One region of the Microcoleus sp. A003_D6 genome, then DNA from elsewhere that is predicted to be linked to it. Evidence: riboswitches for the same ligand, from Rfam matches in the RefSeq annotation. Region 1 holds a riboswitch; each other region holds the start of a gene.
What was found. Region 1 has a riboswitch for cobalamin ahead of QUB70_RS13475 (hypothetical protein). Riboswitches for the same ligand answer to the same signal wherever they lie in the genome.

Region 1 (9,864 bases):
ATCAAAGCCCATCCTTTCAAAGTCATGTAGCAGGAAAGCGCAGAACAAACAATCCCTACTAAGGCGCTGACTAAAATTGCCTTCACCATGAATTCATGCTGCAACGGTGCCGCAAACCACTGAATTAAATCCATTACTGTTCCTCCCGATCGACTTGAGTTAACCGACTTTTGGCCGACGAAAAATCTCCAACAGAACCGCCAAAGGTGCGAGAAAGATTTTCCTCTGTAAACACTTCTGAGGTATTTCCATAGGCCAGAATACTGCGGTTAATTAATACTACTTGGTCGCAAAATGTGGTAATGGACGCTAAATCATGGGTTGAAACGAGAATTGTATGTCCTGCTTGACGCAGTTCTATTAACAGGTTAACCATCATTTTCTCAGTTTTGATATCGACTCCGGCAAACGGTTCATCTAATAATAAAACCGTTCCCTGTTGCGCCAATGCCCGCGCAAAAAAGGTGCGTTTTTTTTGTCCCCCCGATAACTCTCCGATTTGCCGATCGCGCATATGCCACATTTCCACCCGTTCCAAACTTTCTCGCACGGCTTGTCGATCGGTCGATCGGGGAATTCGCAACAGATTCATGTACCCGTAGCGTCCCATCATCACCACATCATAAACGTTCACCGGGAAATTCCAGTCTACCTCTTCCGACTGAGGTACATAGGCAACCAGATTGCTTTTTTGCACTTTGCGAATCGGCAACCCATTAATCAAAACTCGTCCGGTGTTTGGCTTCACAAACCCCATAATAGCCTTGAATAATGTCGATTTTCCCGCGCCATTCATCCCCACCAATCCACAAATTGTCCCCGGTTGGAGTTGCAGCGAGGCGCTGTGCAAGGCTACTTTGCCGTGATAAGCAACCGTCACATTCTCAATATCAATGCCGATTTCATTCATGTTCTTTTCTCCTTTACTTGCTTTGTAGTCCTTTTATCAGAGTATTGACGTTGTATTCAAGTAACTTAAGATAGGTTGATGCCGGCCCGTCGGAGGGAGATAGGGAATCGACATAAAACACCCCGGCAAATTTTGCGCCTGTTTCCTTTGCTACCTGAATCTGTGCCTCATTGCTGACGGTACTCTCACAGAATACAGCCGGAATTTGGTTTGCCTTCACCGTATTAATCACCCGTTCAACTTGTTTTGGTGTGGCTTGCTGTTCGGCATTGACCGACCAAATGTAAACTTCCTTTAAGCCGTAATCGCGGGCAATGTAGGAAAAGGCACCTTCACAACTTACTATGTAGCGTTTGTCCGGGGGAATGGCAGAGATAGCTTGTTTGAGTTTTGCATCGATCGCCCTAATTTGCTGGCTGTATTTTGCCGCATTCGCATCATAGTTTGAAGCATTAGCCTGGTCGAGATTTCCTAATGCCTTGCGAATATTTTCGACGTAAATCAAAGCATTTTGCGGCGACATCCAAGCATGGGGATTCGGCTTGCCTTGATAGGCATCTTCCGCAATATCGATCGGTTGAACTCCTTCACTTAGGGTAATGTGAGAAACTTTGGGAAGGCTGTTGTAAAATCGGGTTGCCCAGCGCTCTAAGTTCAAGCCGTTTTCCAAAATCAAATTAGCATCTTTCCCGCGTTTTAGGTCGCTGGGCGTAACTTCATAGCCGTGAATTTCCGCACCCGGTTTGGTAATAGATTCGACGATCGCCCGATCGCCCGCAACGTTCTGAGCCATGTCTGCCAGCACCGTGAACGTGGTGAGAATGACTTTTTTGTCTTGGGGTGTCACATTCCCGGCGATCGGGCTAGGAGTTCCGTTTTGCTCGGTCTCAGACCCAGCCGTCTGAGCGCTGCATCCGCTGAGCCAAATTCCTAGTAATAGCCCGAATATACCAATTTGATAGGGTTTCCATGCCGTCGAGTCACTGGGCCGATCGGTCTCACTCATTGTTGTTTTTTATAATTCTTTCATTGTTTTAATTTACCATAAAACCAGAAATAATGAAAACATTATGAAAAAGGGGAGAAATTGGCGATCGGACTAGCAGAATAGACATAGAAGTGAAAAGCCAGTCAAGGACAGGCATCCTACCTGCCCCACTTTTGAATGCGATAAACTTAAGCAGATAGCTTACTTAGAAGCGTGTAGTTGTTGGAGTATTAAAATTGGTTGCGGCAAAAGATTGCGAAAGGATGATTCAATCGCTGCAACGGTCAGTCTGTACGTGAAACAGCAAACGCTGTATGAAGCCTTGATACTAAATCCGGTTCTATTTTTTTTTGTCAAATATCCAAAATAGTGGTAATATCCAGTATATCGATCGGCTCTGATGGAGAACAGCCATCAGACGTAAGGGGGAAAGTTCGGTGCGAATCCGGCGCTGTCCCGCAACTGTAAGGAGATTCTTGCTTCTCTGAGTCAGGATGCCCGCCGATTTGTTTACAATCATGTTTTTCATCTGCGAGGTATGGATGATGGTGAGTTCAGTATTTTTACCAATAATCTGCTGTTGTGTTCCGTTTGCCGATCGTAGACAATAACGAAATTTTAGGCAGCGGGAAACAAAAAAAATGCGAATCGAAGATACTGTTTGGCAGGGTAGTTTTGGCTACTGGCAAAACTTGTTTATTCACCAGAATATTTTGCCGATCGGACATATTGCTTGGAATGGCTTTTTGCATCAAGGACGAGGCTTGGTTGCTTGCAAAATAAATACTCTCATTAACGGCTCAGTGAATTGGAGTGTAGATACTATAAAGTACGACCTGCTATTTATTTCCCAATTGTACGCAACTGCTTATTTGCAACAACTAAAAGTAGAGGAAAATACTGTTTCAAATCTGCTGCAAATCATTGCTAGCTACGAACCCAAGGAAGCAATTATATTTTTGTCGATCGCCAACGGTCAGATTGATATCAATTTGTTGCAAAACTTGGCAATTTCTCCTGTTGAGTGCTATGAACAGGTATGCAAGCGCTGGGAAGAATTTCAACTCTGCCCGAAATCCTAAAACTTACTAAATTTTCCGAATGTCGCAGCCAAAATCAATCGAAATTTCCAAAGTAACTCGCTACCAAAATGCAGCACTTAATTACTATTTGGGCTTGACAGATTCGCCCTACCTTCACTACGGCTATTGGGAAACCCTACCGGTGCCCGCTGATGAACTAACACTCGCGCGGCTGCGCGTCGCTCAGCAAGCTTATACTGTAAAACTGTTGGATGCGATCCCCAAAGGCACTCATACGATACTAGATGTGGGCTGCGGGATTGGCGGAAATGCGGCTTATTTGCTCGATCGAGGTTTTGCAGTCGAAGGGCTCGCACCCGATCCGTTCCAACAACAGCGATTTCTTAAGTGTACGCGCGATCGGACAATCTTCCACCTCACCAGGTTTGAAGACTTCAAAGCAACCCATTTCTACGATCTGATTCTCTTTAGCGAAAGTAGCCAGTATATGTCGGCTGTTGATATTGCTTCTGGTGCCGCCAAAATCCTCAATCCTGGTGGCTACGTGCTGCTTGCCGATATGCTGCGTTCTGATGCTAATTATCAAGAGGGAATGTTCTCTAATTGTCATGTTGTTACTGAACTTCATACAGCATTAAATCAGGCTGGATTCACTTTAGTCAAAACTGAAGATATTTCGGCCCATATTTTGCCGACAATCGATTTGTATGTCGATACTTTCCGCAGGTATGGACTGAATACGATGATCTATGTTGCAGATTTAATTGCGATCGCAGTTCCGCCAGTCCATAAATTCCTGCGCTGGATATTTCGTCGCTGGTTCAAGAAGCTGGTGGTTGAAGGATTGGAGGCTGGCAAACTTTTTGAGCAGCATTTGTGTTATGAAATTCAACTTTGGCAGTTGTCAAAAACCAATAAAAACTGACACAAATACAATGGAAATTGGTAATCGGTAATCGGTAATTGGAGGCACGGCCTCCGGGTATTTATTCCCAGGCAGAGCCTGGGAATAAGGCTATAAAAAATAAAAAATAACGAATATGTCTGAATGGATTCTCGAATTCGATCGCACTTCCTACTCATATCCCTGCGGTTCGCGAGTGGCAATTCAGGGTTTAAACCTCAAAGTCCCCGCCGGGAAACGCTGCGGGCTAATCGGTCAAAACGGCTGCGGCAAAACTACCTTTTTTTTGTTAGCAAATGGCTTATATCAACCGCAACATGGCTTCATTCGCTGGCAAGGTGAACCATTCCGCTACGATCGCAAATCGTTGATGCAACTGCGCCAACAAATCGGACTCGTCTTTCAAAATCCCGAACATCAATTAGTAGCTTCCACGGTAGAAGAAGATATCTCCTACGGATTGTACAATTTGGGTTTGGCAGAATCCGAAGTTGCTAGAATGGTGCAAGAGGCGATCGAGCAATTCGATCTAAGCGAACTCGCCTGCGAACCAATTCACAATCTCAGTTTGGGGCAAAAAAAGCGGGTGTCGATCGCCGATATCATGGTTCTCAAGCCCAAACTGCTGCTGCTAGATGAACCTACCGCCTATCTCGACCCGCGTCACACCCGACAACTGATCGGTTTACTCGAACAAATTCACGCCACTGGAACCACCATCCTTTTAGCAAGTCACGACCTCGATTTCATCTACCGCTGGGCTGATTGGGTGTTTGTAATGGATCGGGGAAAATTGATTTTAGAAGGAACACCGGAAAGTGTTTTTGCTCAGCGGGAGACTTTGGAACAATTGCAGCTTGGCGTACCGCTGGCGATCGAGCTTATGGAGCAAATAAGGGCAATGTTTCCCACAGACGATCGCTCAAAAATGCCCGCTTTCGAGGAATTGCAACAACAAATTTTACAAAGCCGCAGACTTTAGTTATTTGTTATTTGTTATGTCTTATTTATTATTTATTATTTGTTATTTGGTGAATTAAACTCTTGTGGAACAGGCATCTTGCCTGTTCCTAAAAATCGTGCAAGATGTAAGTTCCTATTATTTACCAGAAAGAATTGGTTTAAAGCCCAAAGCCCGATCGGGAAAAATTAAAAGAAGACTATTCATTACTCCAATCCTCTTCATTCCAGGTAGAGGTCGCTATCTGGCGGTCAACTGTCAACTGTCAACTGTCAACTGTCAACTGAATAACTTAGGTCGTACCAACTTTGCAGCGCCAAGCGGTGAACTTCGCGCCAACTAATATTTTTAAGTCTGGCAATTTCCGCGCAATCTTCGTATTCCGGCTGCACGTTAACAATTGTTTGTCCAGACTTCGCAACTTTTATCTTGACTTCGCCGTATTCTGTTTGAACTGTCTGGATTTCTCGGTGCAGAATAGTTCTCTGTTGAGTCGATCGCCTAATTCCCAGAGTAGTAGTTTCCCGAAAGATAACTGCTTCGCAATCATCCTGAAATTCGGGATGACAAATCGCAGTTAACAAAACCCCCAACCGCGACTTTTTCATCACAATTGGCGCAGTAAAAACATCCAGAGCTCCGGCCGCAAACAAAGCATCAAAAACATAGCCGATCGCCTGCGGACTCAAATCATCAATTTGCGTTTCCAAAACCGCAATAGTTTCTATAGAATTGGGCATTGGGAATTGGGCATTGGGCATCGGGAATGGAGAATTAGTAGCCGTCTTTCTCCCACTCTCCCACTCTCCCCCTCTCCCCCTCTCCCCCTCTTCCTTCTCCCCAATCCAGAGGCGCAAAATATTAGGAATTGCCAGATTGCGAGAACCTGCACCCAAACCGATCGCCTGAATTTGCATCGCTGGCGGCGGGCCGAAAGCAGAGGCGAGAGTACAGGCGATCGCAGTTCCCGTAGGAGTGCACAATTCGCGATCGATCCCGTTGCTGTAAACCGGCACTCGGTGCGTTTCCCACAACCGCATCACCGCCGGCGTCGGCACCGCTAACTTACCGTGTGCCGCCTTCACCGTACCGCCACCAGTCGGCATTGCCGAAAAGTAAAACTCATCAATATCCAACCAATCCAAACCCAAACAAGTACCGACAATATCAATAATTGCATCCGTCGCCCCCACCTCGTGAAAGTGAACCTCGCTTGCGGGGATACCGTGTACGGCAGCCTCTGCATCTGCTAATTTGCGAAATACCGCCAAACTCCACGCTTCCACGCGCGGAGGCAATTTTGCAGAGACAATGATCTGCTCAATTTCTGGCAAATGGCGGTGATGAGTGTGGCTAATTTCGGCATCTGCTTCGCCGTGACTGTGAGAATGTTCTTCACCGTGATGGTGGTGGTGGCGGGCGTCAAAAGTCGGGGATTCCGTTTCCGAGGGATCGAGTGTGGAATCAGCGGGATTTTCGGGTTTTAACGACAAATCCGCAGCTAAATCGACATGAAATTTAGTTGCTTGTTGAGTATTCCGGTGGACTAATTCCGTCCGCAACTGGTACTCTGTCGAAATGCCGAGCAAATTGAGTTTTTCGATCAGGTAATCTAAAGGAACGCCGGCGTGGACGAGAGCCCCAAGGCACATATCGCCAGCAATGCCGGTGGGACAGTCAAAATAAGCTATTTTATTCATTATTAACAATTAATTTTTAGCATTGATTGTTTCATCTTACGCCTTGCACCATTGTCAATAAGTCTTGGACTGGCGGGCAGGATGCCCACCCCACAAGAAAATTTACTCTTTGTGGAACAGGCATCTTGCCTGTTCTTGACAATGCTGCAAGATATCGGTTTCACTCGATATTTCGATCGCCCACTTAGCCTGCAATATCTTAACATGGCAACTATTTACCAAGTGCATCCAGTTGCACCCCAAAAAGACAGGATCGAAAAAATTAAAAAAGCTCTGAAAGATGGGGCCGTGATGCTTTATCCGACAGATACAGTTTACGCGATCGGCTGCGATCTCAACTCCAAATCTGCCGTAGAACGAGTCAGGCAGATCAAGCAACTATCCAATGATAAGCCTTTAACGTTCCTGTGTTCTTCTTTGTCAAATATCGCAGAGTATGCTGCCGTCAGCGATGAAGCGTACCGAATTATCAAACGATTAATACCTGGGCCTTACACGTTTCTGCTACCAGCTACAAAGTTAGTGCCGCGGTTGGTAATGAACCCAAAACGCAAAACCACGGGAATTCGCGTTCCCGATCGCCCGCTTTGCTTTACACTTGTGGAAGCTTTGGGAAATCCGATTATTTCAACATCCGCTCATATCACGACAGACGATGAAGGTGCAGCATCCGTGCCGGCAGCAAAAGCAGAAAGCTTTGGCAAAGCCGAACTATTTGACTGTTTTTCAAAGTTAGTAGATGTCATTGTTGATGACGGTTCCGATCCGGGTTATCAAGTTTCTACCATTCTCGATTTGACAGAAAGCGAACCGATTGTTGTTCGCCGCGGTTTGGGTTCGGAAGCTGTCGCCGTTTGGGAAAAAGATTAAAATTGCAGCGTCAACTTAAGAAGACTGGGCGGTTGAAACCGCGCCTATACAAACAAAACCCTAGAAGAGCGGGTTGAAGAACTGCCTGTTAAAATTACGGTATTATCTTCAGTCCGCGGAGGCGGACTTCGTTTGTGTAGACGCGGTTTCAACCGCCGAGTCTTATCTTCTTCGTTTGTGTAGACGCGGTTTCAACCGCCGTCTTATTTTGTCCAAATCGCGGCTGACAAACTTGCGAGTAAAACTTAAGCCTCTACCTTAACTCCTTTCCAAAAAGCAATATATCCTGCAATATTTTTAGCAGCATCTTTCGGAGTAGGATAGTACCAAGCAGCATCTTTATTAACTTGTCCGCCGACTTCGACACTGTAGTAACTAGCGACACCTTTCCAACCGCAAGTAGTGTGAGTGCTGCTATCCTTGAAAAACTCGCGTTTGATGGCATCCGGGGGGAAGTAATAGTTGTTTTCTACGACTTCGCATTTGTCGCTTTCGGCCAGGACGGCACCATTCCAAATTGCTTTCGGCATCAGTTTCTCTGCTTAAATTGAGATTCTCAATTATTGTAACTGTATTTGTGCTCAAAAGGCATAGAATAGTTGAGAAGCCAACAACCAACTACTGCAAATGTCACGGTCGAATCCGCCAATATCTTCTGTGCCGCTGTCCCTCGAACAAGCTCTTAAACATTTTTTTGGCTATGACTCTTTCCGCCCGGGGCAGCAGGAAATTGTCGAAGCTGCTTTACAAAAACGGGATATGATGATTGTCATGCCGACTGGCGGTGGCAAGTCTTTGTGTTTTCAATTACCAGCTTTGTTGAAACCGGGATTGACTGTGGTTGTTTCGCCGTTAATTGCTCTGATGCAAGACCAGGTGGAAGCTTTGCAGGATAATGGAATTGGGGCGACTTTTCTCAACAGCACTTTGAGCGGGATGGAAGCGCGATCGCGCGAAACAGCGATTCTCGAAGGTAAGATTAAATTGCTCTACGTTGCACCCGAACGCTTGCTCGGCGAGAGATTTTTACCGTTTTTAGATATAGTAGCAAATAAGTTAGGAATTTCGGCATTTGCGATCGACGAAGCCCACTGCGTTTCGGAATGGGGACACGACTTTCGTCCAGAATACAGGCAAATGCAGCGAGTGCGCGATCGATATCCCGACATTCCCATTATGGGGCTAACCGCCACCGCCACCGAGCGCGTCCGCCAAGACATCATCCAGCAGCTAACTCTGCGAAATCCCTACATCCACGTCGCCAGCTTCAACCGCCCCAATTTATACTACGAAGTCCGCCAAAAAACCAAGCACAGTTTTGCCGAAGTTTTGCAAATCATCCAAAAAAAAGGCGGTTCTGGAATTATCTATTGCCTCAGCCGCAAAAAAGTTGACGAAGTTGCCTATAAATTGCAGCAAAGCGGCATCCAAGCCTTACCTTACCACGCCGGCATGAACGATGGCGATCGCGCCACCAATCAAACCCGCTTCATTCGCGACGACGTGCAAGTAATGGTAGCAACAGTTGCCTTTGGAATGGGAATTAACAAACCCGACGTGCGGTTTGTCATTCACTACGACTTGCCCAAGAATTTAGAAGGATACTATCAAGAATCCGGCCGGGCTGGCAGAGATAACGAACCATCCCATTGCACCTTATTTTTTGGATTCGGCGATGTCAAAACCATCGAATATATCATCGAGCAAAAACCAGATCCGCAAGAACAGCGAATTGCCCGCCAACAGTTGCGCCGAGTAATTAACTATGCAGACTCCAGCGATTGCCGCCGCACAGTTCAGTTAAGTTATTTTGGCGATTCATTTCCCGGAAATTGTGGCAATTGCGATAACTGTTGCAACAAAAAACCAGTAGAAGACTGGACGCTTGAGGCAATGAAATTTCTTTCTTGCGTCGCGAGATGCCAAGAAAAATTCGGCATGAATCATATTATTGACGTGCTGCGCGGATCGAGAAGTCAAAAAGTATTGCAATATCAGCACAACCAACTTTCTACCTACGGAATAGGCAAAGATAGAAGTGCCGACGATTGGAAAAAATTGAGTCGTTCGCTGTTAAATCAAGGTTTGTTAGACGAAAGAACGGATGGGTTTCCAATTTTGAAACTGAACGAGAAAAGTTGGGAAATCATGAAACGTCAGCGCACAGTTGAAATCGCCATTGAACCGCAGCGAGAAATACAGGGGAAAGTTCGTTCTTTGGCAGTAGAAGTCGAAGGTTTATTTGCCATACTGCGGACGCTACGCAAGCAAATTGCCGACGAACAATTTGTGCCGCCTTACGTAGTTTTTGCTGATAAAAGCTTGCGAGACATGGCCGAAAAACGCCCGCAAAATCTCACAGAATTCGAGGAGGTTTACGGCGTTGGCAGCAACAAACGAGATAAGTACGGCAAGGTTTTCTTAGAGGCGATTCGCGCTTTTTGCCAAGAACAAGGATTGCCAACTAATGCTGCATCTTCTAATGTTA
Region 2 (9,864 bases), on a different contig from region 1:
CTGGCGGGGCGCGCCAATATGTTCGAGAGAGAGGATGCCCACGATCTGACCGCCGAGCCTAATTGCTACATTTAAGATGGATGAATTTGCCTTGCTGGCATTTGGCAGCACAGCAGAATGTTCCGCTAGCGAAGATGAGTGGGACAAATTTGTTTTTAGAGAGTTTTGAGTTTTTGGCGCCGGTTCTAAACCATTGTCCGATCGCAAGTTTTCCTCCGGTGCGTCGCCTTCGACATCTGAAATTGAAAATTTTAAATCGCTTGCCGATATGGACTCGCGGCTCAAATGATTCTCGTGGGTGCGATCGTACAAGTCGAGACAAACTAATTTGAGGTTGGGGATTTTAAACTTAGAACGATTGACCGACTCGTTTTCCTCTGGGGCGGCCGCCTCTGTATCGATTGCCTCTGTTTGGTTGTGGGCGATCGCTCTGTCGGTAAAATTTAGCTGGGGATCGATCGGGTAGCGAGTTCCAAATCTGAAATGGTTGTAAAGCCAGACGCTGACTTTTTCCACATCCAAAGTGCGGGCGGCAGCCTCGGTAATTTCGCGAATTCCCACATTCAGCGCACCGCTATTGATAGTCCTCTGCCGGCCTAGCTGCAACAAAGCCAGACTTTGGCGGCGGAGCCGCTTTTCGCTCTCTTGGAGGGTTTGTTCTGCTTCCTTGCGCTGGGTGAGGTCGTACAAGGCGCACAATGCTGTCTCTTGGCCGTTAAACAGCAGGGACTGAACGGAGATCATCGCCCAAAAGGGAGTACCGTCTGACTTTTTGCAGTGGAGTTCGTAGTTTTGGAGGTATCCGTCTTTAGCCAGTGCCTCAAGTACCTTTGGGCGATCGCCCGGGTTGAAGTAAAAGTCTGGGGTGATGCTGCCGATCAATTCTTCTAGGGGTATGTTCAGGAGAGAAGCCAATTGAGCGTTTGCATACAGAATTAAGCCGTCACAGAGGCGAGAAATCAATACCGGAACGGGAGTTGCCGAGGCGATCGCCCGAAACTGCTCTTCACTTGAACGCACTGCCAACTCAGCTTTGCCGAGCAAGAGAGCTTCCATCGCAGTCGAATGTTCGGTGGTAGTCTCCAGCACAATTTCTAGGTCAGTCTTTTCGCGCTTCAAGTTTTCAAGTTCGGCACTCAGCCGCTGAACGTGCAAAAGTAGCTGTTCTCTCGACGGTTCTTCCTGCATAGCAATTGACAATTGGTAATTTTTAGTCGGTTCTGAAGTTTTTTACTGTTTGCTGCCAACTTAACTATGACTTATTCGCATTAACTTCAGCCGATCTCATCCCGCTTCCCTGACGCGGGCTTGGGACTCACTTTTACCTTTTTCGATTTACTATTCCAATTCTAAGTGCAGGGAAGGCATCAACCGCTGCAAGTTTTTCAGCGATTTTCCCTGCCAGGGGATCTCTTTAGAGCCTTTCACGGCGATTTGAATATTCTTTCTCTGGCGCACTTTGATCACAAATTTGGAGACAATATTAATTCCCGAACTATTTAATAATTCTAGCTTTCGCAAGTCTAGAGTAATCGTGTTTGGTGAGGAGTCAACCACTTCGTTGAGCAGATCGACGATCGGCGCGTATTCTTCCATCTGGCTGAGCCGGAACGAGCCGCAGCAGGTGACTGTTTGGGTAGCGCGATCGTACTCGATGGTGTAATCTTTGGTCTTAATCTCCATACTTTTGTCAGTTGCCGGTTGTGAGCGGTAAAGGGGCTTTGGCTGCGGGAGCGAGGATTGAGCGTCAGGCTGGCACGATCTAAATTCGGCTGTTTGCCTGTGTTTGTGCAACTTGCACTACACATACAGCCAACTGTACCATTGCCCTAGGGCAGTTATGACTTATTTGGGGATTTATCTGGTGCAAGTTGTGGGTTTAAAACAGTAGCCTAAAAAGCAAGACAAGTCTTGCTTTTTCAGATTTTGACGAAAGCAAGCAATAATCGTTATAAACTGGAGAAACGCTTGATTAGTGCGGGAAGAATCAAGCTGACAGGGCGTGAAAACCACAGAAACACACACTCTTGCTCAAATTAATCATCAAAAAACCAAATATTTCAAGTCCTCTGTTAATTTTAGCAGTCTCTAACTGGGAATATCCGGCCAACCTGAGCAATCAGGAAGCTTTGAGCATCCGAGCTAGGCTAAACATAAACCGCTAAGTTTGACTTGCTGATTTCTTTTTGTTTTTAGAAGCGGTGGAGGAGACCAGCTTTTGCTGAAGTTCCTCCTCGATCGATTCGTTTTTTTTCTCGACTTGCTATTGACAAAATCCCCAAAATGTGAGATATATCTCATATCTTGCACCGCAGTGAGTTGGAGAATATTTAATGGCAATTTCAGAAATTACAGAAAAGCTTTTGGCTGCTAAAAAAGCTCAGGGAATTAGTTTTGCAGATTTAGAAAAACTTTTGGGTCGCGACGAAGTTTGGATTGCTGCGGTTATTTACCGCCAAGCTACCGCATCGGTCGATGAAGCCGAGAAAATTGGATTGGCTTTGGGATTGGATAGCGAGACGGTTGCGGTTCTCTGTGAACCTCCGTTAAAAGGTTCTTTGGAGCCTGCCGTTCCAGTTGACCCTCTGATTTATCGGTTCTATGAAATTATGCAGGTTTACGGGATGCCGCTCAAAGCAGTGATACACGAAAAATTTGGTGACGGGATTATGAGCGCGGTAGACTTTACTTTGGATGTCGAGAAAGAAGCAGACCCAAAAGGCGATCGAGTGAAAATAATTATGTCGGGGAAATTTTTGGCATACAAAAAATGGTAAGCCAGTGCGGCTTTACTTTCAAGTAAAAATTAAAAATGAAAAATTTGGTCTAATGACTAATGACTAATGACTAATGACTAAGGCCTCAAAAGTGTTAAGTTAGAAACAGAGATCGCGAAGCTTGACTCCGCCAAAAAACGGAGACAAGCCCCCGACTTAAGTCGTGCAGATCCCCAAATTTTAGACCCTAGTTCAGCTCCAAAATTCATCTGTGGAGTAAATCTAAAATCTAAAATCTAAAATCTAAAATCGACTGACTGGCTTGGGTGTCCGATCGGGAAACCTTTCTAGGGCAAGGCTAAGATCGATCGCGCGGCAACTTCCCCAGTCAAAGAAAGCAACCGCAACCGTAAAGTAAGAGGCAAATATGTCAAAATATGACTCCCATCTCAGATGCTCCTTTTGCGGCAAGTCGCAGGAGTACGTCCGCAAGTTAATAGCTGGGCCCGGCGTCTACATTTGCGATGAATGCGTGGAACTCTGCAATGAAATTTTAGAGGAGGAGTTCTTTGACTCCAGCAAAGCAATTGGTCAACAGATTCCCCAGTCAGAGGTGCGAGAGTCTCAGGGACAAGGAACGCGGCGGCCAGGTCGATCGAACAAATCGAAAATCGTATTAGCTCAAATTCCCAAACCCACAGACATTAAACACCATTTAGACAACCACGTCATCGGCCAGCATTCAGCAAAAAAAGTCCTTTCTGTAGCAGTTTACAACCACTACAAGCGCTTGAGCGCAGACCAAGCTAAAGACAGCGGCAAGTCTTCCCCTGACAGCGATGTAGAACTGCAAAAATCCAACATCATGCTAGTCGGCCCGACAGGTTGCGGCAAAACTTTGTTAGCCCAAAGTTTGGCGCAAATGCTCGAAGTCCCGTTTGCGGTAGCCGATGCGACGACGCTGACAGAAGCTGGATATGTCGGCGACGATGTAGAAAATATCTTGCTGCGACTTTTGCAAATGTCGGATTTTGATGTCGAATCGGCGCAGCGCGGGATTATTTATATTGATGAAATTGACAAGATTGCTCGCAAAAGCGAAAACACTTCGATCACCAGGGATGTATCGGGAGAAGGAGTGCAGCAAGCGCTGCTAAAAATGTTGGAAGGAACGGTGGTTAACGTGCCCCCGCAAGGCGGCCGCAAACATCCTTACCAAGATTTTATTCAAGTTGACACTAGCAAGATTCTATTTATTTGCGGCGGTGCTTTTGTCGGTTTGGAAAAAATAGTTGAACAGCGTTTGGGTAAAAAATCTTTGGGCTTTATTCAGCCAGCAGAAAGCGACAGCAACTCGACTTTGCCGGCGAAAGACAAGCGGGCTGCTGATATTTTGCAGCAGGTACAGCCCGACGATTTAGTGAAGTTTGGTTTGATTCCTGAGTTTGTGGGGCGGATACCTGTGGTGACGGTGATTTCGCCGCTGGATGAAGCAGCTTTGATGCAGATATTGACTGAACCCCGGAATGCGCTGGTGAAGCAGTATCAAAAGCTGTTGAACATGGACAGCGTGGAGTTGGAATTTGAGCCGGATGCGCTGCGGGCGATCGCCCAGGAAGCCTATCGACGCAAAACCGGCGCGAGAGCTCTTCGCAGCATTTTAGAGGAGTTAATGCTGGATGTGATGTACGAGTTGCCTTCTCGCAAGGATGTGGCTCACTGTATGATTACTAAGGAAATGGTGGAGAAGCGATCGACTGCCGAATTGCTGTGGCATCCCGCTTGGCACAAACAGCACGAAACAGCTTAATTTATAGTTTGTAGGGTGTGTGCAGCGCACCCTACAAACTACTAAACCAGCGCCCCGATTTATCCCTGGGATCGCTTTCTCCAATCTGAAATCTAAATTCGATTGGTGGCAAGTGCGGTACGATCTGAGATGTTGCACCATTGTCAGCAACAGGCTTTCCGGCCTGTTTCACAAAAGATAAATTTTCTCGCTTCACAGGCCCGAAAGCCTGTTCAGAAAAGGCTAATTGAGAATGGTGCAACATAATGAGGTATGATGTGAATTCGCGATCGGTTCTAGCGGGGAGCAGCCGCCAGAGGAAACGGGGAAAGTTCGGTGCAAGTCCGGCGCTGTCCCGCAACTGTAATGAAACCCTTGTGGTTTCTCAAGTCAGAATGCCCGCCGATATCTAACTCACTTTTGAACGCATCTGCGAGGTACGGATGATGGATGGAATTAATGCGGCTGTACGCACAAAGCACAGTCTGTTTGTTTGCACTGCTTGCGCGAGTGTTTGGAAAGACGGCAAGCGCGAAGGCAAAAGCGGCGGCCAACAATTTATGGAAGATTTATCGAAACTCGCTAAAGATTGGGAGTTTTCTGATAAATTTGAGATTCAAGAAGTTGAGTGCATGAGTGCTTGCAGTCACTCTTGTGCGGTGTCTTTTGCTGCTGTGGGAAAGTACACTTATTTGTTTGGTGATTTACCTGTAAATGAGCCGGAAAGCGTCGAGGCTGTACTGGAATGCGCGGGTCAATACTATGCTAAACCGGACGGTTTGTTGCCTTGGTCTGAGCGTCCTCAAGCTCTGAAAAAAGGCATTTTGGCTAAGATTCCGCCGCTGGGGAATTAGAGATAAGATGAGGCGATAAATTTTCGCTTTTACTCAAAGTCTAGATCCCCCTAAATCCCCCTTAAGAAGGGGGACTTTGAGTATTTCGAGTTTCTTCCTGTTTAAAACAGACTTTGAACCCTCTTGTCCCCCCTTCTTAAGGGGGGTTAGGGGGGATCTGAACCATAATTCTCAACCTGACAATAATTTAATGCACAAGATTCCTGTTACAGTTATCACTGGTTTTCTCGGTAGCGGCAAAACTACCTTAATTCGTCACTTATTGCAAAACAATCAAGGCCGCCGCATTGCTGTTCTGGTTAATGAATTTGGCGAAATTGGTATCGACGGAGAACTGCTGCGCGATTGCCAAGTTTGCGACGACGATGATGATGATGATAAAAATGTCACTAGCAATATTGTAGAACTCACAAATGGTTGTCTTTGCTGCACTGTTCAAGAGGAATTTTTGCCGACTATGCAAGAATTGTTGAAGCGCCGAGAACAAATTGATTGTATCTTGATTGAGACTTCGGGCCTGGCACTTCCTAAACCTTTGATTCAAGCTTTTCGCTGGCCGGAAATTCGCACGGGCGCTACTGTGGACGGTGTGGTTGCTGTTGTCGATTGCGAAGCTATTGCTAGCGGTTCTTTTGTGGGCGATATTGATGCTTTGATGGCACAGCGGCAGGCTGATTCTAGTTTGGATCACGAAACTCCGATCGAGGAATTGTTTGAAGACCAGTTGGGCTGTGCTGATATGGTACTTTTAACGAAGGTCGATCGCGTGGATGCGGAAACTCAACAGAAAGTTCAAACCTGGTTGCAGCAAGAGTTGCGCCCTAGTGTGAAAATTGTTCCGTCTAAGAGTGGCGAAATTAACCCTGATGTGCTGTTGGGATTTAATGCGGCGGTTGAGGATGATTTGGAGTCGCGCCCCAGTCACCACGACACGGAGGAGGAACACGAGCACGATGATGATATTAACTCGACTTTCTTTATTGCCGATCGCGAATTTGAACCTGAAGCTTTGGTGAAAAAACTGCAATCCTTGATGCAGCAGGAGGAAATCTATCGGATTAAAGGGTTTGTGGCTGTTCCCAAGAAACCGATGAGGATGGTGTTGCAAGGCGTGGGTTCGCGGATCGAACATTTTTACGATCGCCCTTGGCAACCTTCGGAGATCCGGCAAACCAAATTAGTGTTTATCGGTCGGGAACTCGACTCTGCTAAAATACAGTCATTCTTGTAGTTGAATCCGGGCGATCGCTTTTGTCATCAAGGGCGATCGATCTTCAGTCATTCTGCACTCGATACTGTTTCTAGCGTCAAAATGCCGATCGGTTTATTAACAACTAGCTGCATCCTGTCTAACCATTGGGAACCGATTAAAATCTCCGGGAGATCCTCTCCAACATGGACGGGAACGATCAACTCTTGACCGTCAATAATTACTCGACCTTCATAGAGGTCAAATAAAGCATCTCCCCGCGCTGTAGCTAGCTTGAATTTAGACTGAACTAACGGCCAATCCAAAGCCTCCATATCTTGAAAATTAATTGCCAGATAGCCTGCGGTAAAACCTGTATCTAGCATTACTTCCACTGGAAAAATCTCGCCATTAGATGCAATCAATTCAATCTCAAAAAACAATTCTCCGTTTTCCCCAAACCAACCTGATATCATATTCTGCCACAGGTTCCTGTTTCATTGAGGCGAAAGGTTGCTAGCATCACATTTTTATCGCCGTACTGTTCCTTAATTTTTTGAACAATACCTAAAAGTGTAGGGTCAAGCAAATACTCTTCGCTGTCCGGTTCGATCGCAATAAACCAATTGTAATACTCATCGATCAGTTCCGGGCGAATTCGCTCAAATATTGCTTGACCGCGTAAACGGAGTTTAGTTTTTTCTGCTTTGCGCCTTGCTAATTCTTCCGGTGGTGTAATCCGTTCGGGAGAAATTCTACCACGCAGCGCTTTTCGCTTTTCTGATAGTTGAGTCATGGTGTTTATTAGATTAAATGTATAGATTGATTTATGATAGCCCAACAACTATTATTTTTTCTATTTTTGGTAAAATCCGCCCTTAAAGTCCCCAATGAACAATTTATTAATATTTTGTAATATTAGACCTCTTGCAAAAATAACTAGGACGGGCAAGATGCCCATCCCACAATTTTTTTTTCTTGTGGAATGGGCATCTTGCCCGTTCCAGAATTTGATTAAAAGGATTTTTGCAAGAGGTCTATTCTTGCTACTAGCAGCAGGTCTGGTGTAGAATAGCGATAATGGTTATCATTGTACAAAAATCGAGGTCAAGTATGGTGACTGCTGGGGCGATCGAATCAGTTCCTGTTACCGTTCTCACAGGCTATCTGGGTGCAGGCAAAACTACGCTACTGAACCGCATTTTAACACAGGAACACGGCAAAAAAGTTGCAGTCATTGTCAACGAATTTGGCGAAGCAGGCATCGACAACCAACTGATAATTGATGCCGACGAAGAAATTTTTGAGATGAACAACGGCTGCATTTTCAGTTAGGAATGAGAATTAAATAACTTACACTCTTGAAAGTGGGGAGTAGGGGTTGGGCGGGACGCCCGCCCTTTTTGGACGGGCGGGACGCCCATCCCACAATAACAATTAAAATTGTAAGTTATTTAATTCGCGATCCTTACCACATTTTTATTAGCTTCCGCAGCCGCAGCCGGTCAAGTTTGTTTGCGGTACGAAGCAGAACAATTGCTGCAAATTCTAGAAGGTGCAGAGGGCGGTTTTTCCTGTCTCGCATGGCATCCCGACGGTCGGTTTCTCGCGGCAGGCGGTAGTGGCGGCGAATTGCTGGTTTGGTCGAAATCTATGCGCGGCAAAGGGTTCGGGCGGCGCTAAGCTGGCATGACGGGCGATCGCGCCAGTTTGACCAAAACATAAAAATTGAAAACTTGATCTTTACAAAATCCTAGATTACTATAACATTCTAGCTAGGTACTATCCTCAAAGGCGATCGACAATTATGACCCAACAGCAATTTCTCGAACAACTCAACACCATTCTCGACCAAAACCACCTGCTGAAACACCCGTTCTACCAAATGTGGAACGAAGGTAAACTCGACCTCGCAATGCTGCAAGAGTACGCCCAAGAATACTACCTGCAAGTCCACAACTTCCCCACCTACGTCAGCGCTACGCACGCCGCCTGTGACGACATCAAAATTCGTCAAATGCTGCTCGAAAACCTGATAGAAGAAGAGAGAGGCGCTGCAAATCACCCCGAACTGTGGCTGCGCTTTGCCGAAGGTTTGGGTGTAGACAGAAACGCAGTTCTCGATCGCGAACACTTAGAAAAAACCACCGAATCCGTCCGCATTCTCAAAGACTTAGCGCGCAGCGAATCTCCCGCCAAAGGTTTGGCCGCCCTTTACGCTTACGAAGCGCAAATCCCCGAAGTTTCTACAACCAAAATAGCTGGTTTGAAGGAATTTTACGGCATTGATTCAGAAGCGGCTTTGTCTTTCTTTAAAGTCCACGAAAAAGCTGACGAGTTCCACTCGCAAGCCACCCGCGAAGCGCTGTTGCAGCTTTGCCAAACTGAAGAAGCAAAACAGGAAGCGCTGTTAGCCGCCGAGAAAGCAACTTTTGCTTTTAATTTACTGCTTGACGGCGTTTATGAAACCTATTGTCAAGCTAAGTAAGCAGAACCTCTATATGTAGCCCATGTAGGGACACGGCAATGCTTAAAGCGTGTCAACTTAAGGTCAAACCTATTCACAGAATGCTGTTTGACGATTAGGCTCAGATCCTCCCTAGTCCCCCTTAAGAAGCTATGCCTTAAGCTGTTACGCATTTAAAATAGTATTGTAGGGTGCGTCAGCCCTTTCTCGTTTCCCTTGTAAACGTAAGTGTTCTAGCTGACGCACCCTACAGGCCTGTTACGCATTTAAAATAGTATTGTAGGGTGCGTCAGCCCTTTCTCGTTTCCCTTGTAAGCGTAAGTGTTCGCTTCTGACGCACCCTACAGGCCTGTTACGCATTTAAAATAGTATTGTAGGGTGCGTCAGCCCTTTCTCGTTTCCCTTGTAAACGTAAGTGTTCGCTTCTGACGCACCCTACAGGCTGACGCAACTCTATATCAGTAGCAATATCTTCCGTCTTGAGCTTTGCTTTGTCTTTTGGAGGTGCGCTGATGTCCTAAGAGAGTGGAGATAATAACGCATCGATCGCCATTTTTGAGATTAGGATGAGATAGTGTGATGTTTCCTTTTGCTAGAATGCTTGTGAGGCCGCATTCATCAGTTTTGTTGTACACTGGGCAACCTCGGTAATTGAACATGGCTCGCCAGACTGTTCCATCTTGTGTTACTAAATTCGTGTTTTCATTGACTTTCCGCAATGTTGTATCGTTTGTATTTATCTGAATTTGATGTTCTAGGTTTTTCCATTGGTTGGCTGGTACTTGGGCTGGGGAAATGTCGGATTTGTGAATTGCTACCTGTACATTTTCTCCTACTTGTTTGAAGCT
Region 3 (9,864 bases), on a different contig from region 1:
CGCGAACTTTCAGGCTGCGGAGAAACTCTCGGTGACATTCGTGAATAGGTTCTACTTCAATATCTGCAATTGCTCTGACTCTACCCGCTTCGTACAAAGCAGCATATTCGCCGTTAAAACACTCATCTGGCCCCGTTGAACCCAAGATTGAGAGTTCGATCGCACTTAACATCTCGCAGGTGACTTGACCCTGCCACTGCCTGTAGAAATAATACAGTACCGCGCGATCGCTCTGCAAAACTTCTCGAATCTCGTATAGGGATTTTTCTACTAATACATCACGCTTGAGACGATTTGTCAAGCTGTTAACAATTTGTTGCAGGCGATCGTCAGACATGGTATTAACTCCTTCAATTCCTAGTACACTCGCCCGATCTGAATTATTGTTTAACTTTGCAGCCTCACAAATCCTCCAATTTTTGCGGATCGGGATTCTCGTCCGCTCGAAAATAAGTGATTTTTGGCTTAACAGTTGTCGCGATGGCAGCAACATTATACTAATATTTTAACCGACACAGCAATTTTTTAGGAAAACTGGCGATTCCCTACGGAATAGCTTCGCTTCACGGCTTTTTTTGCAAATAACCACAGGCCCGACGGCTGTTCCACAAAGGAAGAACCACAAGTCCGATGGCTGTTCCACAAGGCACAGAAGAAAAGATCAAAGAAGAGAAGAGAAAGAATTTGTAATAGATGGGATAATGGCGCTGCTGATTTACGGTATGAAAGGCTAAATAGGCCAGTCATAGAAACCAGTATCGACAAAGCTTGGGGATTTTCAACTGATTTTTTTCATACCCTGATTAAGCAACGCCGGATATTTTATCTCCTGGTTTGATTTGGTTAAGGGTTCCTAATCTAACCAATAAAAATCCTGATGTTGTGTTAGTCAGCATTTTGGATTAGCCTTTTAGTTGACATTAAATGATTTTTAATTGAAAGGCTTGTTCGCAAGGCGATCGCCCTATCTGTCTGAGGGGTTGCAAATTTTCAGAAATGTGCTATTGTCAAAAGTAATCGGTTCTGGTGGAGATCAGCCACTAGAGGAAACGGGGAAAGTCCGGTGCGAACCCGGCGCTGTCCCGCAACTGTGATGAAGCGTACAATCGTTTCTTAGTCAGGATGCCCGCCGATTGTATCGTTTCATTTAACCCATCTGCGAGGTACGGATGTATTCAGCATTTTGTTTTCAATTCGATTCTGTTTCACCAGACGCTGCGCGATCGGCGATTATACTCCTTAACCCGCGAGAAACCTGTGGTGGAATTGGTTTCTAGGGCGACATCGCGAGTTTGAAAAGTTTAGCCCCAACAGCATTATCTAGTTTCAGATGCAAGAAATCTTGCTGGGCATTTGCCTGCTGTAATTTCTAGGATCTTTTATCGCTTTTTTGGAAGTTCAGATGGTTTCGCCTTTGGTGCGATCGCGAAGCGTCCCGTAGGGAATCGCCTTGCAATCTAATGGCATTGCTGTCGGAAATTCGGCATCGGATACCTCTTGGTTTCCGACTGAGTTTCTATGGACTGATGAATCAATTTACAACCCCAACTTAGGAGCAATTATGTCAATTTTAACGGCAACTATTGGATATCCCCGCATTGGTAAAAACCGTGAAGTTAAGAAAGCTTTGGAAGGTTTTTGGAGTGGCAAATTAGAAGCAGATACTTTACTGCAAACAGTGAAAACTGTAGCAATAGAAAATTGGAAAAGACAGCTACAAGTAGGCATCGATCGCATCGGTGTAGGCGATACCACACTCTACGATTGTGTGCTTGACTGGACAATTCGTTTAGGTCTAATTCCCAAACGCTTTCAGGGGTTATCAGGACTCGATCGATACTTTGCAATGGCACGGGGCAAAGAAGGAATTCCGGCCCTAGAGATGACCAAATGGTTTGATAGCAACTATCACTACCTCGTGCCTGAAATTCCCACCGAACTGCAACCAGCAGATTTCAGCGATTTTCTGGAGACCGTGCAGCGGGCAAAAGCGACGTTAGGGGATCGGGCAGTGCCGATCGTTCTTGGCCCCTGTACGCTACTGCGGTTGAGTCGGTTAGATGGCGCAATGGACGATTCTCTAGCGCAATTGCTGCCGCGCTACATCGAACTCTTGACGCAATTAAAAGCCCTTGGCGTTGCCGAAGTGCAGATACATGAACCTGCCTTAGTTCTGGGAGATGCAAACAATTTCAAAGCACACTATCAAACTGCTTATCAAGCCTTTGCTAAAGTCGATTTACCGCTGCATCTTGTCACTTACTTTGATGACTTGGGTGAAGCTTATTCTTGGGTGATGGCATTACCTGTTACCGCGATTAGTTTAGACTTCACTCGCGGACGCAATTTAGATTTACTCAAGCAATATGGATTTCCCCCAGATAAGCATCTGGGCGTTGGCATTGTGGATGCCCGCAACATCTGGCAAATCCGTCCAGAACAATTGCTGCCAGTGCTGCAAGACATTCAAAGAATTACGCCTAATATCGTCATTCAGCCGTCGGCATCATTGCAGTTTGTTCCCTACGATGCCAAACGGGAAACAAAGTTGCCAGAACCTCTCCGCAATGTGTTGAGTTTTGCAGAACAAAAACTGCAAGCGGTGAAGTTTTTGGCACGCAGTTTAGCAGGAGAAGAAACTGAGAGCGATCGCATCCAGATTACCGATGCCTGGACAAAATTCGAGCAATTTAGTCCAGCAAATCAAGCCGTGCAGTCACGCATGAAAAGCATTACGACAAATGACTTTCTACGGGAATTATCCTACGGTTTGCGGCTGTCAAAACAGATTTCTCTGCCCATTTTTCCCACCACAACGATCGGCTCATTTCCTCAAACATCAGAAGTGCGACAACTGCGAGTACGGTATAAAAAGGGTGAATTGAGTCAGCCAGAGTATGAAGCAGCGATCGATACTGAGATTGCCGACAGCATTAAACTCCAAGAAGAAATTGGGCTGGATGTGCTAGTGCATGGCGAATTTGAACGCACCGATATGGTGGAATACTTTGGACAACAGTTAGATGGATTTGCCTTCACGCAAAATGGCTGGGTGCAAAGCTATGGCAGTCGGTACGTGCGTCCGCCGATTATTTACGGTGATGTCTTTCGCACTGCCCCAATGACGGTACGCGAGTTTAAAGTAGCGCAATCATTGACGCAAAAACCAGTTAAAGGAATGCTAACAGCTCCCGTAACAATTTTAAATTGGTCATATCCGCGCACTGATATTTCTCGACAGGAACAAGCGTTTCAAATTGCACTGGCATTGCGCGATGAAGTGGCAGATTTAGAAGCAGCAGGAGCGAAGGTAATTCAAGTAGATGAACCCGCATTACGCGAAGGTTTACCTCTGAAGATAGAACGCTGGAGTGAATACCTGTCTTGGGCAGTAGATGCGTTTCGTTTGGCAACCGCAGTCGCTCATCCCCAGACTCAAATTCACACGCATATGTGCTACTGCGAATTTGGCGACATTATCAAAGACATTGAACGGTTAGATGCCGATGTGATTTCGATTGAAAATAGTCGCAGCAACAACCAAACGCTGCATGAAATCATCGCCGCAGGCTACACCTATCAAGTGGGTAACGGCGTTTATGACATCCACAGTCCAGTAGTGCCAACAACAGAACAAATTTTGCAGCAGTTGCGAACTGGAATTGCCAATTTACTTGTGCAGCAAATTTGGGTTAATCCCGATTGCGGCCTGAAAACACGGCGTTGGGAAGAAGTAATTCCGGCACTGAAAAATATGGTGGAAGCTGCCAAAACGCTGCGGGAGGAAGTAAATGCGACCGGAAAATAGCATCTGGCAGGGAAACTTTGGCTACTGGCAACATGGCTTCATTCATACAAATCTGCTGATGATTGGTTATACAGGATGGAAGGGATTTCAGTCTTTTGGACGGGGAGTTGTGGTTTGTGATGTGAATACTCAAGTTATTCATTCTACAATTACAAATTTTGAACCAATTCCGTTCGCAATCCAGTTTATCCCCTCGAATTTGATGGGGTTTTACTTGCGATCGCTATCCCTTGACTCATCGACTATTTCATCGGTTCAGGCAGCAGTTGCCACCTATAATACCGAGAAAGATATTCTGCTGGTGCTGAAAGTTAATCGTCAAATCGAGGTCAATTTATTAAGAAAAATGGCGATCGCACCTGCTGATTGTTACGAACAAGTCTGTAGACGCTGGGACGAATTCTCACCAAGCTAGAGTTCCTAAAACTTACCCTATTCTCCCAATGCCTAAACCAAATCTCTGTTATCAAATCCAGCTTTGGCAGTTGTTAGAAAAAGATGGACAGTGAAATGAACGGTTACGATTGGCAGCAAGACTTTATTGCTACTAATTTATTGGCGTTGGGTTACAACGCCTGGATAGGTTACTTAGGAGGTGAACGCGGAGCAGTAATTTGCAGTCTTAATTCTCCACTTTTAGGAGTCGCAGGTGAAACATTTAACTCCTATTTTGTTCCGCGTTCCCGTCTCGCCCCATTCCTAAATGCGTGGCTGGCTGCTCCTGATACGGTGATCCTTCAGCATCATCACATGAATGCTCATATCCTTCAAGAAGTGGATAATTATAATCCGTTTAAGGATATTATTCTCCTGTTGGAATGCGCCAATCAAGCTATCTTTTTGAATCTGAGAAATCTTCCGATTTCACCTCCAGATTGTTACCAAACTGTGTGCAAGCACTGGGAAGATTTTCAACTAGAAACGGATGCTGTTGTGAAGCGTACTGATATTTCGCGGTAAACTTTTTTGAAACTGCGATCGACGCTCTGAATAGAATTCTTCCGTCAACCCTTCCCATTCAAGTTAAAAATGATGAATACTCACTTTCAAAGAATGGGAAGAATCCCAACTGTTCAACATCCGTTAGAGGAAAAAGCAACAATGGCAAGACTTATTCAACATAAAAAAGAAGCCTTCTGGTTTTACCGTTTTGTGTCGATTGGCTACGATAATTTGATTAATCCGTTTTTCTGGACGATTCCAATGCGGGAAAAATCTCTGGAACTCGCGCAACTAGATCGCCCTGATTTACAAGTTCTAGATGCGGGAGCAGGAACGGGATTTACTACTTGTGGCATTGTCGAAAAAGTGAATGCTAATAATGTTAAAATGCTCGATCAAAGTCCGCATCAGTTAGCTAAAGCGAAACAAAAACTCGCAATTAATGATTGTGAGAAATTTCTCGGAGATGTGGAGAATTTACCCTTTGCTACCGATACATTCGATCGCTACATTTCTGCTGGCAGTATTGAGTATTGGCCCGATCCGCAACGGGCGATCGCTGAAGCTTATCGTGTGACTAAACCAGGCGGAATTGCGCTGATTATCGGCCCGCTGGAACGCAAGAATCCGATCGCCCGTTGGCTGTCTGATACGTGGATGCTGTTTCCCAGTGAAGACGCTTATATCAGTTGGTATGAGTTAGCAGGATTCACCCAAATTCGCAAAGTGTACGTTGCACCGGATTGGTATGCTGATGAGAATAGCCCCTACGCGATCGCGATCGCAGGTGTAAAACCATCCCCCGGAAAATCTCCTGCAATCTTATCAGATGCTATTGAACAAGCCGCAGAACCAATGACGCTAGAGCGTTTTTTACTCTTCTGGTTTCGGTTTGTTATCGGCTCTGCTACTGGTGCATTATTTATACCAATAGCAGCAGTGCGATCGCTAATAGCAAAGTTCAATCCTCCTCAACAAGATTCTCAATCCAAATAATCCGAAACTATAGGCGGGAAGGTTTAGGTGGTAAATATACTCCTTTTAAGCCTTGATGAAGGACGGGAGTACGGTTGGTGCTGATGAGCTTACCCCGGAGACTGGGCCGCCTGCGAGATCAAATTCGGTAGCATTGGAATTATTAATATTACCGAAATCAGGACACGGCAGTGCCGTTTCCCTACAATTCATCGGGTAGGGACACTCCAAGAGCCGTGTCCTCGGTTACTATCATGTCGAAGAGTGCAACCGGAATTGATATCATGCTCGATCGCGCGATCCGCGCTGATGCCAATATTTTGTTTTGCGGGCGATCGGGCGATCGCATTTGAGAATCAATTACAGGCAAGTTTTATCAATAACTTGGCAAGCACAATTGATTTTCAAGAGCCTCCTGCAACCGTGTCTGCAACTGCACGAAGGGCGATGGAGTCGGGAATGTGGGGCGCCTGGGCGATCGACGAGCAACTTGTACTGTCCACAACCCAGGCACAGATACCGTGAAGTTCCGAAACGTCTCTTACATCACGCGCAAAGGGTTTCAACCTTCTTGAGTCCCCAGTTGCAATTCTTTCAAGCTAGTTGACATATATTATCAATTAATTTAAACTGTACATTGTATCCACAGTAGCGGTGGCGCTCAACCTAAATCCTATGACTTTTTCAACCTACACTCCAGCCTTGTACCCTCATCTCAGACAGCAGACTTTCACCTGCCGTCAGTTGGTGCCCATGCCCTTTAACGGCTTACTGCGGATTGAACGGGGAGCCGTCCGAACCGTGACTTGGAGCGAACAGGGAACACCAATAACCCTCGGATATTGGGGAGTTGGAGACGTACTCGGTCACTCGCTCTCAGGCGTTCAACCTTATCAAATTGAGTGTAAAACTCATGTAGAACTTAGTTACATTCCTCAAAATTTGTGCGATCGATCCTTAGATGAAGTTTTCAGACACATTCAGCAAACTCAAGCATTTTTCTGCATTGTTCGCAGCGAATGTCTGCGGGATAGATTGTTGCAACTATTAGTTTGGTTGGGACAAAAATTTGGTCGCGAAGTGGCACAAGGATTGTTGATCGATTTGAGATTGACTCATCAGGAGCTTTCTGAGGCGATGGGAATTACGCGGATTACGGTGACGCGGCTGATGTGTCGTTTGGAGGAAGAGGGAATTATCGATCGCACTCGCCCTCAATACATTGTTTTAACTTCTCAACCCGCAAACAGATTTATCGGTGGGGTCAATTCTTGAATCTAAAATCCAAAATCGTCTGAGCGCCAGATTCTCCGATAATCATTACCGTAAAAAATCTACCGCTAATGTCTTCAGAAAATATTGCCTTTATGCCAGGGTGCTCTCACTATTCACTGGATTTATTGCTCACAGAAATCGGCGAATGTTAGAATTTTAGCCTATGTACGATTAATCGCATCATAAACTAGCCCCATTAACTATTTCTTGCTCCACTTCTCTGCGTTCTCTGTGGTTCAAAAAATATCAAGATGTTGATTTTTTGACCGTTCTGCAACATGACAAGCGAGGACACGGCAGTGCCGTTGCCTGACTGTGGGTAATATTAATTCCGATGCTACCGGATTTGATATCATGAGTTTGGGTTTTGTAAAAGAGGTAATATTTATGAAGTGCCCATTATAAATTACCAATACTCTCCGTGTTCTCTAAAACAGCAATTCTGAATTTTACGATCGCCCTTTTAATAGCCCTGGGCATTGAGTTGTTCAGCGGTAATACAAGTGTTGCTCAAAATGCCGCCGCAATTAAATTCTCTAGCACTGCTGCGGGTGTTAGCACTCGCTACATCGGTGCTGTCGAGGGCAGTATCAATTTTGACCTCAAAGATTTACAAGATTTGGGAATTAATACCTACCGCATTTACGGCGGGATGTCTCGATGGGAACCGGAAGACGATGACGGTAAATACGGTTGGCCGTCTATTGACGAAATTAAGAGAAATTCCAATATAATTAATTGGGCGCATTGGGATCGGATTATGACCGATCCGCCCCAAGGTAGCGATTATTGGTGGTCTGGAGAACCCGGCACAGTTTGGCAAGGCAATGCCAGGACTATTTTCAATACTCTCAAACAAGCAAATATTCGCCCGGTGGTGAGTATACGGAATGTTGATAGTAGCTGGAGTCCGAGTTGGGCGCTGCAACTGAATCCGCCGCGCACAGGAGAAGATTGGAACGAGTGGTGGGAACACGTTTTTGCTACGGTTTATTGGCTGAACGTACGCAATGACTACCGCGTTGATGATTGGGAAATTCACAACGAACCGGACAATCGGGAACAGGGTTGGGGAGGGACGAGGGCTGATTATTTTGAGTTGGTTAAGGTGGCCAAAGATGCGATCGACTTTGTTTACAAAACTTATTTGCCTTCGCGCACTTACCGCATCCACGGCCCAAAAACTGTAGGCGGCAGCAATTGGCCGGCTAGTGCTTTGTCGGAAATTCCTACTTATTTCGATACTGTCAATGTCCACAACTACGATGCAGATATTTCTAACTACACCCGCAAAGTGCGCGGCTGGATGAACGGTAGTGTCCGCGCCCCCTCCCAGCTTTGGGTGGGAGAATGGGGAAGTTACGAAATTAGCTACGGCGATTTATCTTTAGCTTTAAATTTGATTAAGAATTTGATTCGAGGTTCCCAGCCGGGGGATAATTATATTGACGGCAGTCACGTATTCTGTTTGTACGACTGGGGAAAGCGGGGACTGGCAGAAGGTTTGCTGGGGCCATCCGGCCAGCGGCGGGCGGGCTACTATGCTTTGCGGATGGGAATTAGGGCTTTGCAGGGCGGGAAAGCTACCTTTTTTCCTATCACTAATAGTTCGGATTTAATGGCAGTTGCAACTCTCGATGCTAGCAACAATGTTTATTTGCTGGCTGTCAACGACAAAGCAACATCTTACAGGGTTAATGCTGATATTTCGGCTCTGATCGAAGTCGGTAATGGCACGGTGCGGGAGTTCAGTTCTAGGACAATGGATGAGGTTGTTGGTAGCTTAACGCTGAAGGGTGGCAATGCGAGTTTTGCGGTGGCGGGGAACAGCGCTATTCTCATCAAGTTCGATCGCCAGAATTGAAGCTCAAATCCTCGCGGTCATAATTGGGATAAGATAGAATTAGTTATGCTCGGAATTATTTATTTTCTGCCCTCGAACCCTCGAACCCTCGAACCCTCGAACCCTCGAACCCCTAATTGCACAGTTGCAATACCTAAATCGTCATGTTGTGAGTCCCCTCCTGTCGCTGGTAAATTGGTAGCGTGTAGGTATCTTGCCTCCAACAGAATCCGAGCGAGAGTTCCGTTGAGGGCGAAAAAGTAGGGTGCAGTCTAGACAATCGCAGAAATTCTTGCTCGTAAACCCGCAGCAGTTACGCTAAGCGAGGAATTGCCGCCAAGCCAAAAGTCCGCCAAGATGGGAGATAGCATTGGTTCTGACTTTCAGAACCCGTCAATTGTCAGGATTTGGCAGGGAATTAATTTTAAATGCCAAGATGCTGGAAGTAGGCAGTAGGCGTGAGTGTAATCGTACAAAAACTTTGAGCGCACTTGGAAACCTCGCTGGCAAAGCCTCTCAATCAACCTGCTGCCCGCTTTTCGGGGTTTTTCCAACAAATATCACTTTTATGCCCCCTGATGTTTATTCCCTCCCTCGGTCAGGTCATCAACCGCAATCCCCTCACCGTCACGCCTCAGACGCCCGTAGAAAAGGCGATCGAGCTGATGAGCAGCACAGGAGCCAGTTACGTCCTCGTGGTGGAACCGCGCGGCAATTCTCAACAGGGAAATCCCGCGAACGGGAATTCCCCGCAATCGCGGGAACAGTCGGGTTTCTACAGCGGCGTACCGCGTCCGTTACCGCCAGTCGCCAAGGGGCTCCGTCTCAACGACTCAAAAGCTCCCTATGCGGACGGCCAGACGGTGCTGGGGATTTTTACAGCGCGTGATGTCGTACAGCTAAATTCGATCGGCGCTGCTTTGAGGGGATTTGCGATCGAGCAAATCATGATCAGAACCGTAACGGTAGCCCGAGAATCGGAAATTCCCGACTTTTTTGCCTTAGCAAATCTGCTGGAGAA

Region 2: linked by a shared signal. The riboswitch ahead of QUB70_RS28710 (DUF1636 domain-containing protein) and the one ahead of QUB70_RS13475 (hypothetical protein) in region 1 are both predicted to bind cobalamin.
Region 3: linked by a shared signal. The riboswitch ahead of metE (5-methyltetrahydropteroyltriglutamate--homocysteine S-methyltransferase) and the one ahead of QUB70_RS13475 (hypothetical protein) in region 1 are both predicted to bind cobalamin.

The regions. Positions count from the first base shown of each region.
Region 1 is NZ_JAUBWA010000041.1:16,174-26,037, forward strand. It holds gene QUB70_RS13460 (metal ABC transporter permease) at 1-134, opposite strand, end outside; gene QUB70_RS13465 (metal ABC transporter ATP-binding protein) at 134-910, opposite strand; gene QUB70_RS13470 (metal ABC transporter substrate-binding protein) at 924-1,916, opposite strand; cobalamin riboswitch at 2,274-2,418, shown strand; gene QUB70_RS13475 (hypothetical protein) at 2,540-2,980, shown strand; gene QUB70_RS13480 (class I SAM-dependent methyltransferase) at 3,000-3,866, shown strand; gene QUB70_RS13485 (energy-coupling factor ABC transporter ATP-binding protein) at 3,982-4,827, shown strand; gene larC (nickel pincer cofactor biosynthesis protein LarC) at 5,079-6,506, opposite strand; gene QUB70_RS13495 (L-threonylcarbamoyladenylate synthase) at 6,711-7,376, shown strand; gene QUB70_RS13500 (DUF427 domain-containing protein) at 7,622-7,906, opposite strand; gene recQ (DNA helicase RecQ) at 8,004-9,864, shown strand, end outside.
Region 2 is NZ_JAUBWA010000159.1:2,352-12,215, forward strand. It holds gene QUB70_RS28685 (PAS domain-containing sensor histidine kinase) at 1-1,188, opposite strand, end outside; gene QUB70_RS28690 (slr1659 superfamily regulator) at 1,339-1,683, opposite strand; gene cynS (cyanase) at 2,334-2,777, shown strand; gene clpX (ATP-dependent protease ATP-binding subunit ClpX) at 3,145-4,527, shown strand; gene QUB70_RS28705 (hypothetical protein) at 4,559-4,771, opposite strand; cobalamin riboswitch at 4,781-4,927, shown strand; gene QUB70_RS28710 (DUF1636 domain-containing protein) at 4,950-5,360, shown strand; gene cobW (cobalamin biosynthesis protein CobW) at 5,551-6,591, shown strand; gene QUB70_RS28720 (aspartyl protease) at 6,639-7,025, opposite strand; gene QUB70_RS28725 (hypothetical protein) at 7,022-7,345, opposite strand; partial or broken gene QUB70_RS28730 (CobW family GTP-binding protein) at 7,663-7,875, shown strand; gene QUB70_RS28735 (hypothetical protein) at 8,014-8,232, shown strand; gene QUB70_RS28740 (CADD family putative folate metabolism protein) at 8,357-9,037, shown strand; gene QUB70_RS28745 (prepilin-type N-terminal cleavage/methylation domain-containing protein) at 9,475-9,864, opposite strand, start outside.
Region 3 is NZ_JAUBWA010000103.1:8,453-18,316, reverse strand. It holds gene QUB70_RS24110 (GAF domain-containing protein) at 1-337, opposite strand, end outside; cobalamin riboswitch at 1,002-1,148, shown strand; gene metE (5-methyltetrahydropteroyltriglutamate--homocysteine S-methyltransferase) at 1,562-3,808, shown strand; gene QUB70_RS24100 (hypothetical protein) at 3,792-4,223, shown strand; gene QUB70_RS24095 (hypothetical protein) at 4,307-4,768, shown strand; gene QUB70_RS24090 (methyltransferase domain-containing protein) at 4,910-5,746, shown strand; gene QUB70_RS24085 (hypothetical protein) at 6,035-6,250, shown strand; gene QUB70_RS24080 (Crp/Fnr family transcriptional regulator) at 6,401-7,000, shown strand; gene QUB70_RS24075 (hypothetical protein) at 7,422-8,864, shown strand; gene QUB70_RS24070 (response regulator) at 9,422-9,864, shown strand, end outside.